3 regions of the Paenibacillus sp. D9 genome follow, and region 3 is predicted to be linked to each of the others. Evidence: riboswitches for the same ligand, from Rfam matches in the RefSeq annotation. Region 3 holds a riboswitch; each other region holds the start of a gene.
The links. A riboswitch is a leader RNA that binds a small molecule or an ion and turns the genes downstream of it on or off. The one in region 3 is predicted to bind cyclic di-AMP.
Positions count from the first base shown of each region.

Region 1 (4,949 bases), 930 kb from region 3:
GCGCCGCCGTGTTTTTGGTCGAGCGGTCGTAGTAGACGTTCATGTCGCCGGTATGGAACAGGCCGAGCAGCTTGGAAGGCGTTCCGGAGCTTTTCAGCCCCGAGGCGCTCTCCACGAATTTGTAGCCGGCTTTCTCGAAGCCGCTGATGAGATCGTTCTCGTCCTTGCGCTTGGAGCCGGCAACCGATTTCGGGAGGAAGTAGGCCGATCCGCCGCCCATGACGACTTCAGGCTGAAGCTTCAGCAGCATGTCGGCGATCTCCGGCTTGTCCGAGCGGCGGCGGGTATGGGAGACGACCGCGGCCGGCGTCGCGTCCTCGATCTCCGAGGTCGTGACGATGCCGACCGACATGCCGCGCGTGCGCTTCAGCATCTCGGCGAGCGTTTCGACCTGCGGATCGTCGAGCGAGCTTTCCGTATTGTCCGGATAGACGCCGAGGGCGTTCACGGCGGATTTGTGGCCGGTATTGTAGGCGCTGGCGCTGTTGGCCGAGTCGGTGACGATGGAATCCATGCCGGAGGTCGTGACGACGGCGCGCTGCTCCAGCTTGTCCATCTCCATGAGGCCGTTGTACTTGCCCTCGCTCAAGCCCTTGGACATTGCGCGGGCGATGGTGATGCTCGGCTGCGACATGCCGTCCCCGACGAAGAGGATGATGTTTTTCGCCTTCTTGCCGGCTGCGGAGGTGGTCACCGCTTCATAGGAGACCGTGCGGGACAAGGAGCCGGCCGTCACCTTAACGGTGTAGGAGCCCGGCTTGTCCAGCGTAACGCCGCGGATCATGAAGGAGGAGCTTGAGGCGGTGCTGGTTTTCTCGAAGCTTTTGCCGAAAAAGGCTTCCGCGCTTTTGCCGTTGATCTGGATGCTGACGGCCGAGGCGTTTCCGGTCCAGTCGTTCAATTCCACGCGGAAATCAAATTTGCTGCCCGCCAGGAACTTGGCATTATGGATTGGAGCCACGTAAATGGACGGCGCCGCTTTGGCCGTCGCGGCCGCTTCGGCTGCCGCCGCAGGAGCCGGAGTCAGCTCGGCCATTCCGATTCCTCCTGCTGCCATGGCGCTCGCAAGCGCCGCTCCGAGAAGCATTTTTCCTGCTTTTCCTTTCTTCATCTCCCCAAACCCCTCCGCTACTAGAAATGAATGCACTTCCACAGCGTAAGAGAGAATGATTAAGCAGGTGCTAACGATTTATGAATAATTGGTAAAATGAAGAAAACGCCTGCGAAGCCGCAAGGCGTTTTCATGCATGCATCCATTCGGCTGCTAGTTCTTCTCCTCGCCCGCGTTTCCATCCTCCGGAGGGCGATTGCCGTTTTTCAGCTCCCAGATCGAATAGCCGAAATCCATTTGCAGATGGGGATTGTCCGGGAACTGGGGCCAGTCGCCGCCCCATGTGAAGCCGAGACTCTTGGCGATCGCTACGACCTCCAGCCAGTCGGCTTTGCCGTTCTTGTTTCCGTCGTATTCCATATCCCAGATAATATCGCCTGTGCGGTCCTTGAGAGCGAAGTCGATCGCCAGACCGTAGTTGTGGTAGGATTCTCCGCCGCGGGCATGGGTAACGATGGAGCCTCCGCCTTCCCGGCCTTTGCTGTACAGGACATCCTGCTCCGCCGAGCTGCGGAAGCCGTCGGTGATGACGACTTTGATGCCTTTGGCGGCGGCCAGCGAGATAAGCTCGTCCTTTTTCCGGTCGAGCACCGGATGCAGCTGCGTTACGGGAGGCACCTCCCGGTATAGTCCCGGAGGGACGACCCGGTCGAACAGGCGCGGCTTCTCCAGCTTGAACAGGGCTGCGGCTGCCAGTACAAGTCCTGCGGCCAGCAGCAGGCAGCCGAGGCCGTTTCTGCGCCGGGTCTGAGTCCGGCCTGCGGACTTGGGGCTGCGGCCCTTTTGTCCGCCCGTCATAGGGCTTTGCTGCATGAAGGTCTCCTTTGCTCGTTCGCATTGTTCAAGCTTATACGAGCGGAAAGGAAAAAAAGCTTCAGGAAACGGCGGATCGGCATGGAATTCGTTTCCAGCTGGATCAGCGGGGGTAAGGAAAGGAATGGGCTGGAAATTGCAGCCGCCTTGGCGCCGACAAGTCCAAAAAGCAAACAAACCGCTGGCAGCCGCCCCGAAGGGCCGGCTGCTGCGGTTTGCGCAAGGGGGGATCCGGATTCAGGACAGGCTAGTCCACATCGGGACTGCCGTCAACCGTATCGGCTGGATCGTCGGCGTATTTTTCGTACTTGGTGTCGTCCATGATCCGGCGTGCGGACACGTAACGCTTCGTATAGTAGGAATCGCTCAGGCTGCTGATCATGACGCCTTTGCTCGACGAGGAGTGGGCGAACTTGCCGTCCCCGACATAGATTCCGACATGCGAGACGCCGCGGCCGCTCGTATTGAAGAACACGAGGTCGCCCGCCTTGAGATCGGCCTTCGCGACTTTCTTGCCCAAGCCTGCTTGGGAAGCGGAAGAATGCGGCAGGGAGATCTTGAATTGCTTGAATACATAGGACGTGAATCCGGAGCAGTCGAATCCGCTCGTCGTCGTTCCGGCCGTCTTGTACGGCGTGCCGACGAGATCGCTGATGACACCGTCCATTTTGGAATCAGCCGCTGCGCTGCCTACGCCTGCAGTGAACAGCAGAGAGATTCCGAGGATGAGGCTTGCTGCTTTCTTCTTCAAGCTTGAGTTGCTCCTTCCAGAGCCTACGAGGTTAGCTGTGGGGTTCGGTTGAAGGTTCCCTATGATTCCTGCGGCATGCGTGAGAATGACTGGCGACGCCCAAAATCAATTCACCCGGAAAGTGGTTCCCCCGTTTCCATGTTCAACGGAATTCGGCATTTTGAATGATACTGGAAGACATATTCTTGCTTTTCGCCGCTTCTCCTTCCGAAAACGACATTTTCTAATAATTCTCATGTTTCAAAGGGATGAGGACAGCGTTTACATCGCTGTTTATAGGGGAGCTATTCTCCCCGCAGCAGATGATATTGGCGACTCGTCCCGATTTCTGCGCCGTGGCCTGCAAGTCCAAAAAAAGCCCCGCCTTCTCCATGAGAAGGCGGGGCTTGCCTGATTCCGCGGCTGGATCAAACGGTATAAAGGACGTCTTCCATCAGGGTAAGCAGCCGGGATCTCATTCCGACCAGCTTCATCAGGGCTTCCTCCTGCAGGCTGCCGGAATCCGGGCTGAGCCGGGCGTGTTCGCTGCTGATCGCCTCAAGGGCCTTGCCGGCGTTGGGGTTCAGGTCGTAATGCTCAAAACGGTAAAGCAGCTCGGCGGTGGATTGGTGGAGCTCTTCATAATAAGCTTGAATTTGTTCGGTCATCGTTCGATTTTCCTCTCTGGTTTGATTATTTTCTCTATTCTGCTGTTCGATGTATGGGGGCGGCTCCGAGAGAGCCGGCGATTGTGTGTGCGGTAAACTGCGCTTACAGCATGCCCATTCGTTGTTTTCATCGCTTGCATCTGTCGATGCCCGTCACATCCGGAGGCAGACAGCGGATGGGGAGCGGGAGCCCGTCAGTCTGCCGAACGCCGGGATTCGATATCTGTGAATCGAGCGGAACGATAGGATTCCCGAATGCCTGAGAAGTTATTAAACCGGCAGGCGCTCTTTGAAAACAAGTCCTAATTGTCAGAGAATTTTCACAATTGTACGATGGAATTATCGCTTTGTCAACTAATGTGACGCGAATCCTCCCAGCAAGCGTACTGTGATGTCAGCAGCCACAAGTCGAGCAGCGTGCGGACCAGATGATAGGCTTGCTGGATGACGAGGGCGGCCAATCCGGCCCATCCCATCGCTGCGGCGCTGAAGCCGGCCCCGATGACGCCGGAGAAGAGGAGCAGGATCAGGCTGAGGCCCGCCATCGGGAGCAGCCGTCTGCAGGCGCCCGACACGGAAGCCGAGACTTTGAGCCTGGATACCGCTCCGAACTGGAGGGAGAGGCTGAGCAGATGCAGAATCCCGATCCACAGCAGCCACGCTGCCGCCCAAGGCAAGATGCTGACGGCGATTTCCTGCAGAGAGGAGCCGTTCCTGACTACATCCCATGCCCGGGAGCCCAGCCACCAGAGAGGAGCGGTGGCAAGAAGCGTTTCCGCCCAATAGAGAAGCAGGACCGGCTTCCATGCCTTGCGCATGCCCTGAAGGAATAGGGTGCCGCCTTCATGTCCCGCCGCCGCATGGTGGATGGAATAGAACAGGCCGGCATTGATGAGCGGCGTGACGATCATGCGGGAGAGGAGCAGGGCGGCCAGCGTCCACAGGAACGGCTGGGCGAGATCGGTCTTCATGAGCCGGAACTGGGCTTCCGCCCAGAACAAGGCATCCGCCCCTTGCGAAGGCTCGTTCGCTCCGGGATACCGCCGAAGCAGCGGTCCGATAATGGAGTCGACATAACGGTAGAGGAAAAATCCCCACAACAACCGGTACAGGAACAGGGCGACGGCCACAGGCAGATGTTTGATCGTCAGGCGCCACCCTTGCTTGAGATAAGTAGACACGTTTGAGACTCTCCTCTCTTCGGGCCGCTACCAGGCGAACGCTCCCGCAATCCATTCCAGCGCCTTCACGATGCCGAGGCTGATCCGGACCTCCTGCTTGCGGGGAGCCTCGGCCTTCAGGAAGTTGTTCATCTGCCGGTTGTCCAGTACGTTGGTGCGGTCCGGATCGACCGCGGCCCAGAGCAGCGGGGAGGGAGCGGTCAGCTTGTAGAGCATATCCGATTCCACCCCGTCCCAGGTGCGGGAGGCCGTAGAGCCGTCGGCGAACTTGAAGGTGACCGGAACCGGACCGTAGACGCCGCCGCCCCGCTTGACGAGCACGTCGGACTCGTACATTTTGGAGGCGCCGGAGTCCGCTGCCTTGGAGACGCGGATGGAGGCGACTGAATAGTCGGCCATCTCGCCTCCGTACACGAACTGGCTGAAGTAGTCGTCCCAGTTCTGCT
Region 1 is NZ_JZEJ01000001.1:3,946,013-3,950,961, forward strand. Features, by position in the region: gene VE23_RS17725 (alkaline phosphatase) at 1-1,111, opposite strand, end outside; gene VE23_RS17730 (M15 family metallopeptidase) at 1,265-1,924, opposite strand; gene VE23_RS17735 (C40 family peptidase) at 2,172-2,675, opposite strand; cyclic di-AMP (ydaO/yuaA leader) riboswitch at 2,681-2,843, opposite strand; gene VE23_RS17745 (hypothetical protein) at 3,083-3,322, opposite strand; gene VE23_RS17750 (hypothetical protein) at 3,673-4,503, opposite strand; gene VE23_RS17755 (M1 family metallopeptidase) at 4,531-4,949, opposite strand, start outside.
Region 1: linked by a shared signal. The riboswitch ahead of VE23_RS17735 (C40 family peptidase) and the one ahead of VE23_RS13710 (hypothetical protein) in region 3 are both predicted to bind cyclic di-AMP.

Region 2 (4,949 bases), 1.2 Mb from region 3:
AACAGGAAATTCAAGTTCTCCTCGATGGAATCGACCATGCGGTCCACCCATTTATCAAGCGGTAGTTTCGGCAGCATCCACGCTCACCTCCCGATTCGCGACATGTCCGGCAAGCGCTCCGAGCACGGCTCCGCGCACGATGACGCCGACGATGCGTCCCGCCTCGTTCACGACGGCGACCGGATACTTGCTGGTGCCGCATATATCGAACAGCTCGTGGAGCAGCATCTCCGGAGCGACGACCGGAGTATCCCGGATGACGATCTCCTCCAGCGGCTGTCCGCGCTTCACCGCCTCCGACGCGTCGTCGGCGGTGAGGACGCCGATCAGCTTGCGGCTGCGGTCCGTCACGAACAGATTGGAGATGCCGCTCTCGCGCATCAGCTGCAGGGCGACCCTGGCGCCGCGGTCGAGACCGATCGTCTCGGGACGCCGCATCACATGGGAGGCGGTCAGCACCTTGGACAAATCCACGTCCTCGACGAACCGCTCCACATATTCATTGGCAGGATTGACCATGATTTCTTCCGGCGTGCCGATCTGCACGATCGCTCCGTCCTTCATGAGCGCGATGCGGTCTCCGATCCGCAGCGCCTCATCCAAATCATGCGTAATGAACACGATCGTTTTTTTCATTTTCTCCTGCAGCTCCAGCAGCTCGTCCTGCATATCCTTGCGGATGAGCGGATCGAGCGCGCTGAACGCTTCGTCCATGAGCAGGATCTCAGGGTCGTTCGCCAGCGCCCTTGCCAGTCCGACCCGCTGCTGCATGCCGCCGCTCAGCTGCTCGGGATAACTGTCCGCCCTTTCTTCCAGTCCGACGAGCCGCAAGGCTTCCCTTGCTTTCGGTTCTCTTTCCTTTTTGGGCACCTTCTGGACCTCAAGCCCGTATTCCACGTTCTCAAGCAGCGTCCGATGCGGGAACAGCGCGAATTTCTGGAAGACCATGCTGATCTTTTTCTGGCGCACCTTCCTCAGCTGCTCCGCATTCAGGCGGGTAATATCCTGTCCCGCGATGCGGATGGCGCCTCCTGTCGGCTCGATAAGCCTATTCAGCAGACGCACGAGAGTCGATTTCCCGCTGCCGGACAATCCCATGATGACAAAGATTTCTCCCGGCTCGACGGCAAACTGAACCCGGTTGACCCCAACCGTATGCCTCGTTTCTTTAAAGATCCTGTCCTTGCTCCACCCTTCCTTCAGAAGCGGCAGAATTCGTTTTGGATCCTCGCCGAATATTTTCGTCACATCCGTGACTTCAATGATCGACAAGCGCTTCACCTCCTCATGGCCTCGCTTGCGGCCAACGCTCACTCGAACTAGTCTATCGAACAATTTATGACACCGTCAACCGTTTTATCCGTATAATAAGTACGTACGGTTTTTTCTGTATATAGTTTATATGCCAAATGCTCCCGTATCCTCTCATATACTCGTTCATTAAGCGCTTTACATTGCCGGGATTGTTTCTTACAATTACTTTGTCAGCCGAGAAGGCGATGAAGGAGCGGACATGATGACCAATGATTTCGCCGGCTTGGAGGCCGCGCAGGAGCAGGCAATCCAGAAGGCGCGCAAGCGCGTGATCGAGTCCATCGGCAAGAACATGGACCTGTACGGCATTACGCAATCTACAGGACTGCTGTATGGGCTGATGTTTTTCCAGGACAAGCCGATGAATCTCGACGAGATGGGCCAAGCGATGGAAATGAGCAAAACGAGCATGAGCACCGGCATCCGCACGCTGGTTGATTTGAATATGGTGAACAAGGTATGGGAAAAGGGTTCGCGGAAGGACTTGTATGAAGTCGAGCGGGACTGGCACCAGACGTTCGCCGATTTTTTTGTCCTGAAGTGGAGAAAGGCCGTGGAGCTCAACCTGATGGCGCTTCGCCGCTCCAAGGCGGAGCTGGACAAGCTGGCCGAGAGCGGCGGCTCGGAAGCCCTGCACGCCCTGATCGGCGGCGATCTGGAGAAGATCCGCCAGGCGATCGACTATTATTTGTGGCTGGACCGGGTCATCGATCTCATGGAATCCGGCGAGATCTTCAAGCATGTGCCGAAGGAAGAGCCTTCAAGCTGAAACCCAAAAAGAAGCCTTCCCCGGCGGGAAGGCTTCTTTTTGGTTGTGCTGCTGAACTGCAGCCGACTGGACAAAAAAAGAGAGACAGGCGGCTCATGCCGCCTGTCTCTCTTCATCCTTCTGGAGCCGTCCGTCATTCCCCGGCGTCGTCGGCCGTTTCTTCCTCTTCGCTCACCATCTTGCTGTAATCCTCGCCCGTTGCGACGCGGCGCGCCGTAACGTAGCGCTTGGCATAGTAGGCATCGTCCAGATCCGTATACCGGACGCCCTTGCTCGAGGAGTGGGCGAACTTGCCGTCTCCGACATAGATGCCGGCATGCGAGATGCCGCGGCCGCTGGTGTTGAAGAAGACGAGATCCCCCGGACGAAGATCATCCTTGTCCACCTTCGTGCCGGCCTTGGCCTGGGACTGGGAGGAGCGTGGCAGCTTCACGTCGAACTGGCCGAAAATATAGCGGACGAATCCCGAGCAGTCGAATCCTGCCGTAGTCGTGCCCCCATACTTGTAGGGAGTGCCGAGAACCTTGCCGATGGATGACTTCAATTCGGTGCTCGCGAATACGCTGGATGATGCGAACACGGCAATAAGAATGAAAGCGGTAATGGACATGATGACTTTCTTCACTGATGGTTCTCCCTCCGGTGCCTACGAAGTTAGCTGATGGGTTCGGTAGAAGGTTCCCTAGAATTCTCTCTTGCAGAATTCATTCACCCCGAGTGGTTCCCCCGTTTTTCTTAGCGAAAATTCGGCATTTATTTGTTTCAAGCCTGTTTGCTATTGGTTAATATTCGTAGTTTTTTGTCGAACTCCTCCCTTTGGATTATTAGAAGTCTTTCATAATTCGACTCTTCCCGATCCGGAGGGCCATTCGACCTTGTTTTTATCGAGATAGAGATGTAATCCGACCCTATCCCGCCATGTAAATTCCTCTCTCCTTATCCTCTTAAGGTACTCTATTCCTATTCGCTAGAAATTTCTCCCTGTTTTCATCCAATTTTCCCCTTTTATCGATAAACACTTTCATTGATAATGAAAGTGCTTTCAATAGATTCGAAAAAAGGAGGCCGGATATCCCCTCTCATTCTTGCTTCGCCCCTATCATCCTATCCTTCAGGAGGTATCGTTCATGTTCAAATCGAACCGCCGCATCGCCGCTTCCGCGCTGAGAGTCTTGATGCTTGCCGTGCTGCTCGCCTTTTCGCTCCTTCCGCAAGGCGCCGCCGTCCAGAAAGCCAGCGCTGCGGATGCATGCAGCGGAGTCGCTGCCTGGAGCTCGTCATCCGTCTATACCGTCGGGCAGAAGGCGGTCTACTCCGGCACGCTCTATGAAGCCAAATGGTGGACGCAAGGCGAGCGTCCGGATCTCGCCGGAGAATGGGGAGCCTGGAAAGCGCTCTCCGTCTGCTCGGCATCCCCTACGCCGACTCCGACGGTAACCCCTGCTCCTTCGGCTACGCCTAAGCCTAGCGCCACTCCGACACCGACGCCGGCGCCGACCAAAACGCCGACGCCGACGGCCACTCCTGTCCCTGCCGGAAAAATCATCGGCGCGTATGTAGCCGACTGGCATTTCCCCGTCATCAGCACCGTGCCGGCCGAAAAGCTGACGCATGTGTTCTACGCCTTCGCCGACGCGACCTCTACCGGTGTCAGCGGAGGGGATACCGGCAAGCTGGCGCAGCTCGTCTCGCTGAAATCCAAAAATCCGAATCTCAAGGTTCTCGTCTCCGTCGGAGGCTGGGGCCGCTCCGCGAGCTTCCCGGCAGCAGCGGCTACGGAAGCTAGCCGCACGGCGTTCGCAAACAGCGCCGTATCCTATATCCGGGCCAATAAGCTGGACGGCATCGATATCGATTGGGAATATCCGGGCTCAGGCGACCGCGCGAACTATACTTTGTTCATCCAGAAGCTCCGTTCGGTTCTGGATTCGGCCAGCTCCGCCGATGGGCGCTCCGCCAACAAATACCAGCTTACAGCCGCCGTCGGCGCTTCCGATTACGGTCTCGGCAACATCGATATCGCCGCGGTCATCCCTTCCTTCGATTTCCTCAACGTCATGACATACGACCTGCAGAACGGCGCGAATACCCATCATACCGCTCTCTACAACTCCCCGATGGCCAGCTACAGCGTCGATTCCGCCATCAAGCTGCTGAAGGGCAAGGGCGCTCCGGCAGCGAAGCTCGTCGCCGGAGGCGCCTTCTACTCCCATGGCTCCGGCGATTACACCTATGATGAGCTCAAGGCGAGCTATATCAACAAGAACGGCTGGACCCGCCAGTGGGATTCCACCGCAAGAGCCCCGTACTTGACGAATTCCAGCGGCGGCTTCCTCAGCTACGACGATGCGGAATCGCTGACGGGAAAAGTAAATTACGTGAAATCCGGCGGTCTCGGCGGCATCATGTTCTGGGAGTACGGCCAGAACATGAACGGAGAGCTGCTGGAGGCCATCTATCAAGCGATGAAATGATCGGCGGAATGCAGAACGAAAAAGAGCCCATGATGCCTGGCCGGCATCATGGGCTCTTTTTCGGCTTGAAAGCGGCTCGTTAAAGAAGAGATTGAAACGATTGCCGGATGACGTCGCCGCGGCTGATGATGCCCGCAAGGACGCCGCCCCGGTGGACCGGCAGCTTTTTGATCTGCTTCTTGCCAAGGATGGCGGCGATCTGCTCGATGTCGTCCTCCACGGAAGCGGTAACCACTTTTTTCTTGGCGATCGCCATGACGTTCAAAGGAAGGAGCCGCTTCAGCCTCTCCTCATATTCATCGTTGTCGCCATTCACGACGGCCGTGAAATAAAAGGCATCGACAATGATGTCTTCATGCTTGCCGATATATCGCATGATGTCGCCGTCGCTG
Region 2 is NZ_JZEJ01000001.1:1,785,681-1,790,629, forward strand. Features, by position in the region: gene VE23_RS08265 (ABC transporter permease) at 1-77, opposite strand, end outside; gene VE23_RS08270 (quaternary amine ABC transporter ATP-binding protein) at 55-1,272, opposite strand; gene VE23_RS08275 (GbsR/MarR family transcriptional regulator) at 1,514-2,083, shown strand; gene VE23_RS08280 (C40 family peptidase) at 2,217-2,708, opposite strand; cyclic di-AMP (ydaO/yuaA leader) riboswitch at 2,712-2,845, opposite strand; gene VE23_RS08285 (glycosyl hydrolase family 18 protein) at 3,211-4,557, shown strand; gene VE23_RS08290 (CBS domain-containing protein) at 4,637-4,949, opposite strand, start outside.
Region 2: linked by a shared signal. The riboswitch ahead of VE23_RS08280 (C40 family peptidase) and the one ahead of VE23_RS13710 (hypothetical protein) in region 3 are both predicted to bind cyclic di-AMP.

Region 3 (4,949 bases):
GACGGCGCGGTCGCGCGTATTCAGGCGGGACAGGACGCCGTAATTAAGGAAAGGGCGCCCCGCGCCCGGACGCTGGATTCCGCTGCCGCCGCCGTCGCCGTAGGAGCGATGCTCGGCCAGCGCGCTGTCCGCCGCGGCATGGCCGTATCTGGGCCTGCGCTCGCCGACGATCGGCTCCACCCGGGTCAGGCGCCATGCTCCGCCTTCCTCGGCGAGCCACAGGCGCTCCTGCTCGAGGCGCTCCTCGGTGTAGGAGCGGCCGCGATGCTCGACATGACGCTTCACATGCAGCTTCAAGACGACCGACACTTCGGTCGCGGACTCGTTGATCCTCAGCAGCGTCGCTCTCGTCTCGCTCTGCGGCGACAGAATGCCGCGCTCCTCGTCCCTGAGGCGCAGCCGGCGCAGACGTTCCTCCAGGCGCCGGCGGTGATCCCTGTCTTCCAGCAGGGCGCCGAGCACCTCATGCCTCCGCTCCACTTCGGCTTCGTTGTACCCGTGCACGTATTCCTGCACGGCTCCTCTCCAGCCTTCGAGCGCAGCCTGCTTGCCGGAAGACGGCTGCGAGCGCTGAGCCTCCGATCGTTTGACTCCCCGGGTACCGGTACGCGGCATTCCTTTCCCCATCCCTTCTGGTCGGTATTCGCCCATCATCAAGATGATCTTATGACTGCTCTCCATTAAAATATGCGGACCCATAGCCGGATAGAGCGCTTAAACGCCGTTATCCGTGGCTATAACGAGAATGCGGCAGATATATATCGAATTTTCAGTCAATATCGTATTTTACAAAACAAGCCCGGCTGGCTTATGATATGATGTACCACTCTATCACCATATTTGCTGAATTCCACGTATCGTGGAAGCGGGGGAACCAATACGCGGGCGTCTGTCGACGCTTGCCGGGGTGAATCCGAAAGGAACAGGCCGGGCTGCCGAAGCCGCGTTTCTTTCCTTTTGGTAGGGCTACTCTCTGGCCCGAATCCGTCAGCTAACCCCGTAAGCGCACAAAGGAGAGATGTCAGGATGTCACTGAAAGACAACCGCGCGGCCTGTTCCGCGCAGGAGGGCTTCATTGCGCCTTCCGTCTGTTCTGCGTCTGCGGTCGAGGCCTTCTTGGCTCCGCCGCCGTTTCCCGGCTTGGACGCGCCGATCGCGCTGGACATGGCGGTCGCGGAAGCTTATTCCCAGCCGGCCCCGGCTGCCGAGACAGCCGCAAGGCCGCCCTTCCGGCCCGAGGCGCTCGAAGAAGAGCTGTCCGCACCGGGCCGCCGCATCCGCTGCATCGACCTGTTCATCACCCGCACGGGACCGCTCGTCGATCCCGAGCGCGGAGATTACCGCGTCGTGCTGCATCTGTGCTTCGGCTCCTCCATCCGTCAGGCTTCCGTGCTCATTCCTTACGCCAAGGCGCCGAGAAGCTGGGACGCGTGGAGCCGTTGGTTCCAGCCGTTCGTCGGGGTCCGCTCCGACGAGGCGATGTCCGTGCTCTATTACGACGCGGAATGGATCAGCGACCACAGGGACCGGCTGCTGCGCAAGACGCTGGAGCCGTCCTCCCAGGAAGGCACGCTGTTCCCGGCCACCGCTTTCTGGAGACGCAACTCCCTGATCGAAACATCCGACATCCATATCCGGCTGTCTCTGTAGCCGGATGGCGCTCTGTCCTTCATTCCTTCAAGAGGCATCCCCTGTCCGCTTTGCGGCCGGGGGATGCCTCTTGGCTTTTTAGGGCCTGGAGCGGACACTTGGGGCATTATTTTGACAGCGCTGGTCCTTCCGCCGGGAAGAGCCAAGCAGCTGTCCGGGACGCCCGTCGACCATCCTGTTATTCGTAGTTCCTTCTCGATTTGTATCCCATCGTGGAACACTATGCTAAACTAGTCTAATCTGGATATTATTCCCTTATGCATTGGTGCACAGCCTGTTCCGCCTTTCCTTACGAGTTTGACTTGAAATGGAGCGATTTAGCAGACAATGAAAAAATCATATCTGTGGAATATGGGAATAATAATTCTTGCGATTGCAGGATTTTTCTTGTATGCCTACTTGGCTAAAGATAAGAGCAGCTTAAATGAAATTATAACTAAATTGGATAAGAACAACCTCGTTTCCGTCCGTGTGAGTAAAACGTCTAAAGAGACGAGAGGGAAAATAGAAATCAACCTCACCGACAAAGAAAGCATCAGCAATGTGCTGAACAAATTAAGTGAAATTAAAACCGTATCGGCTAAAAACGGAAAAATAAATCCAGATGTTAAATTCACTTACGAAATCGCCATATTGGACAGGAATGATATTGCAGTGGGCATGAATTTCAAGGACAACAAAAATATGGATGTAATCGAATTAAACCCCGATCCCAATAAAATCCATTCCTATACGATAAAAGATGAGCCTGATGTATATCGTCTTTTGGATTCTTTTATCTTTGCAGAATGATCTGCCGACCGTTCTTAGCCGGCCTTCAGCAGTCATCCTCGGGTCGGGAACAGCATGAATAGTTCCCATTGCGTATAAAAAAGACTGCCAGCCGCAATAACGGCTGGCAGTCTTTCTATTCCACCATCAAGCGTGGCTCAATTCGAGCTCGTCTTCCTCATCCCGCTCGTAGGATTCTCGATCGAATTCCCCTTCCGATACGGCGACCAGCAGCGTCGACACGGTCGTGCCGGAGGCGTTCAGAGCCGTGCGGCCCATGTCGACGACGGCATCGATCGCAAGCACCAGACCCAGTCCTTCAAGAGGCAGGCCAAGCGCGGTGAGCACGACGGTCGTCGAGATGGATGCCGGACCCGGCACCCCGGCGACGCCGATCGACGAGATCATGCTGACCAGCACGATGAGCACGTAATCCGACCAGCCCAGCGGCACGCTGTACACCTGGGCGACGAATACCGCCACGACGGCAGGCCATACGCCGCCGCAGCCGTTCATGTTCATCGTCGCGCCGAGCGGAGCGACGAAGCTGGCGATGCGAGGCGATACGCGCAGTCTCTTGGTGATGACCTCGAGGTTGACCGGCAGCGTCGCGTAGCTGCTGCGAGTCGTGAAGGCGACCGCGATGGTCGGATAGATTTTGCGGAGGAACTTGAACGGATTCAGCCTCGCGCCGAAGGTCACCAGCGCTCCGAAGGTAAGGATGAAGTGCAGCAGCAGCGCGATATAAGTCGCGATGATGAGCGTGATAAGCGGCTTGAGCGTCTCGGCGCCGTACTTGGCGGCCATGGAGCCGATCAGCGCGTACACGCCGTACGGCGTCAAGCGGATGATGTACTTGGTCACCTGATTCATGACCTGCTTCAGCGATTCGATGACCTGGCGCACCGGCTCGACCGCTTCCGGCTTGCGGGAGCTGAGATGCACGATCGCCACGGCGACAAAGATAGAGAAGATCAGAACCGGCACGACTTTGCCGTCCGCCATATCCCCGATCGGGTTCGACGGAACCAGGTTCAGGATGACCTCCGAGAAAGTCGGAATGGAACGCGATTCGTAGCCTTCCGGCACGCTTTGGGCGATGCCCGTTCCCGGGTTCGCGACCAGGGCGACGACAAGCCCGATGAGAGCTGCGATTCCGGTCGTGACCAGGAACAGCAGGATGGTCTTCGTCCCGATCTTGCGCAGCTGCCCAAGATTCGAGATCGAGGTGATGCTTGAAATGACTAGCACGGCGACAAGCGGAATGACGAGCATCTTGATCAGGTTGACGTAGATGGACCCGATCGTGCCGATGCTGGTCGCATCCAGCTCAAGGGCGTTCAGCGTAATGCCGACGACCAGCCCGATTCCGAGCGCGATCAGCACGCGGTAGCCGAAGGATACGCGGCGCCGCGCCAGCCCTACGAGCAGGCCGATGACGACAATAGAGACAAGCAAGCTGATCCAGTTCGTTTGTATGGCATGGATCAGGTTATTATTTGGAACCAAGCAGCTCAACTCCCTTATTCCTATCATGTTACTATGGTATAGTATATTAGTTACATCTAAGATAGATGTCAACTATTATTAACCCGTAAACTTCTTCCATGTCCTAGAAAGCCAAAAAAAAGAGACCTTGAGGTCTCCGATATTGGAGCGGTTCGTTTCAATGCGTCTCCGCCGTCATGCTCGACTTGCCCTCGCGGCAGGACGCATGATATGACGCCGAGACAGGCTCCGGACAGGCAAAGCCCCTTCCAGCGCCCGGCTGCCGCACCAGCGGCCCCGTTGATAAGCGCCATCCTGTTCATTCCGATCAGCCGGACAGCATGGCTCCCATGCGCTGAGCCGACTGGATGATGCGAGCGGATTGCTCGGCGATGATCTCCGGCGTGAATCGGGCCGAAGGTCCCGAGACGGACAACGCGGCCGCCAGCCGGCCCGACCGGTCGAACACCGGAGCCGACACAGCCGCGGCGCCGGGCTCCCGCTCTTCCTGGCTCGTAGCGTAGCCCATGCGGCGGATTTCCTCCAGCTGCTCGCGGAACGCAGCCGGATCGAGGCCCGGCGGCATCGCCTCGTCGGACATGAGCCGATCGGCCAAGGACGGCTCTGCAAAGGCGATCAGCACTTTGCTCGAAGCTCCCACATAGAGCGGCAGCCTGAGGCCTACCGGCGCGACCCTGCGGATCGCCTGGTTGCTCTGGACGGCCTGGATGCGGATCCGCTCCCGTCCGTCCTGCACATACAGGCTTACCGTCTCGCCGATCGTGTCGCGAAGCCGCTCCATCTCCGGCAGGCAGATCGCGGCGGGATCGCCGGAGCGCGATATGTGCGCGGCGAGCTCCCAGATCCTCATGCCGAGCCGGTACCTCTCCGAGCTGCGGTCGCGCTCCAGGAAACCCTTGTCCTCCAGCGTCGCCAGCATCCGGTGGACGGTGCTCTTATGGAGGCCGACGCGCTCCGCGATCTCCGTCATCGGCAGATCGCTTTCGGTCGTAAAGCACAGCAATATATCCAGCGCGCGC
Region 3 is NZ_JZEJ01000001.1:3,014,461-3,019,409, forward strand. Features, by position in the region: gene VE23_RS13705 (amidase domain-containing protein) at 1-615, opposite strand, end outside; cyclic di-AMP (ydaO/yuaA leader) riboswitch at 832-1,021, shown strand; gene VE23_RS13710 (hypothetical protein) at 1,027-1,650, shown strand; gene VE23_RS13715 (hypothetical protein) at 1,978-2,442, shown strand; gene VE23_RS13720 (dicarboxylate/amino acid:cation symporter) at 2,569-3,930, opposite strand; gene VE23_RS13725 (IclR family transcriptional regulator) at 4,238-4,949, opposite strand, start outside.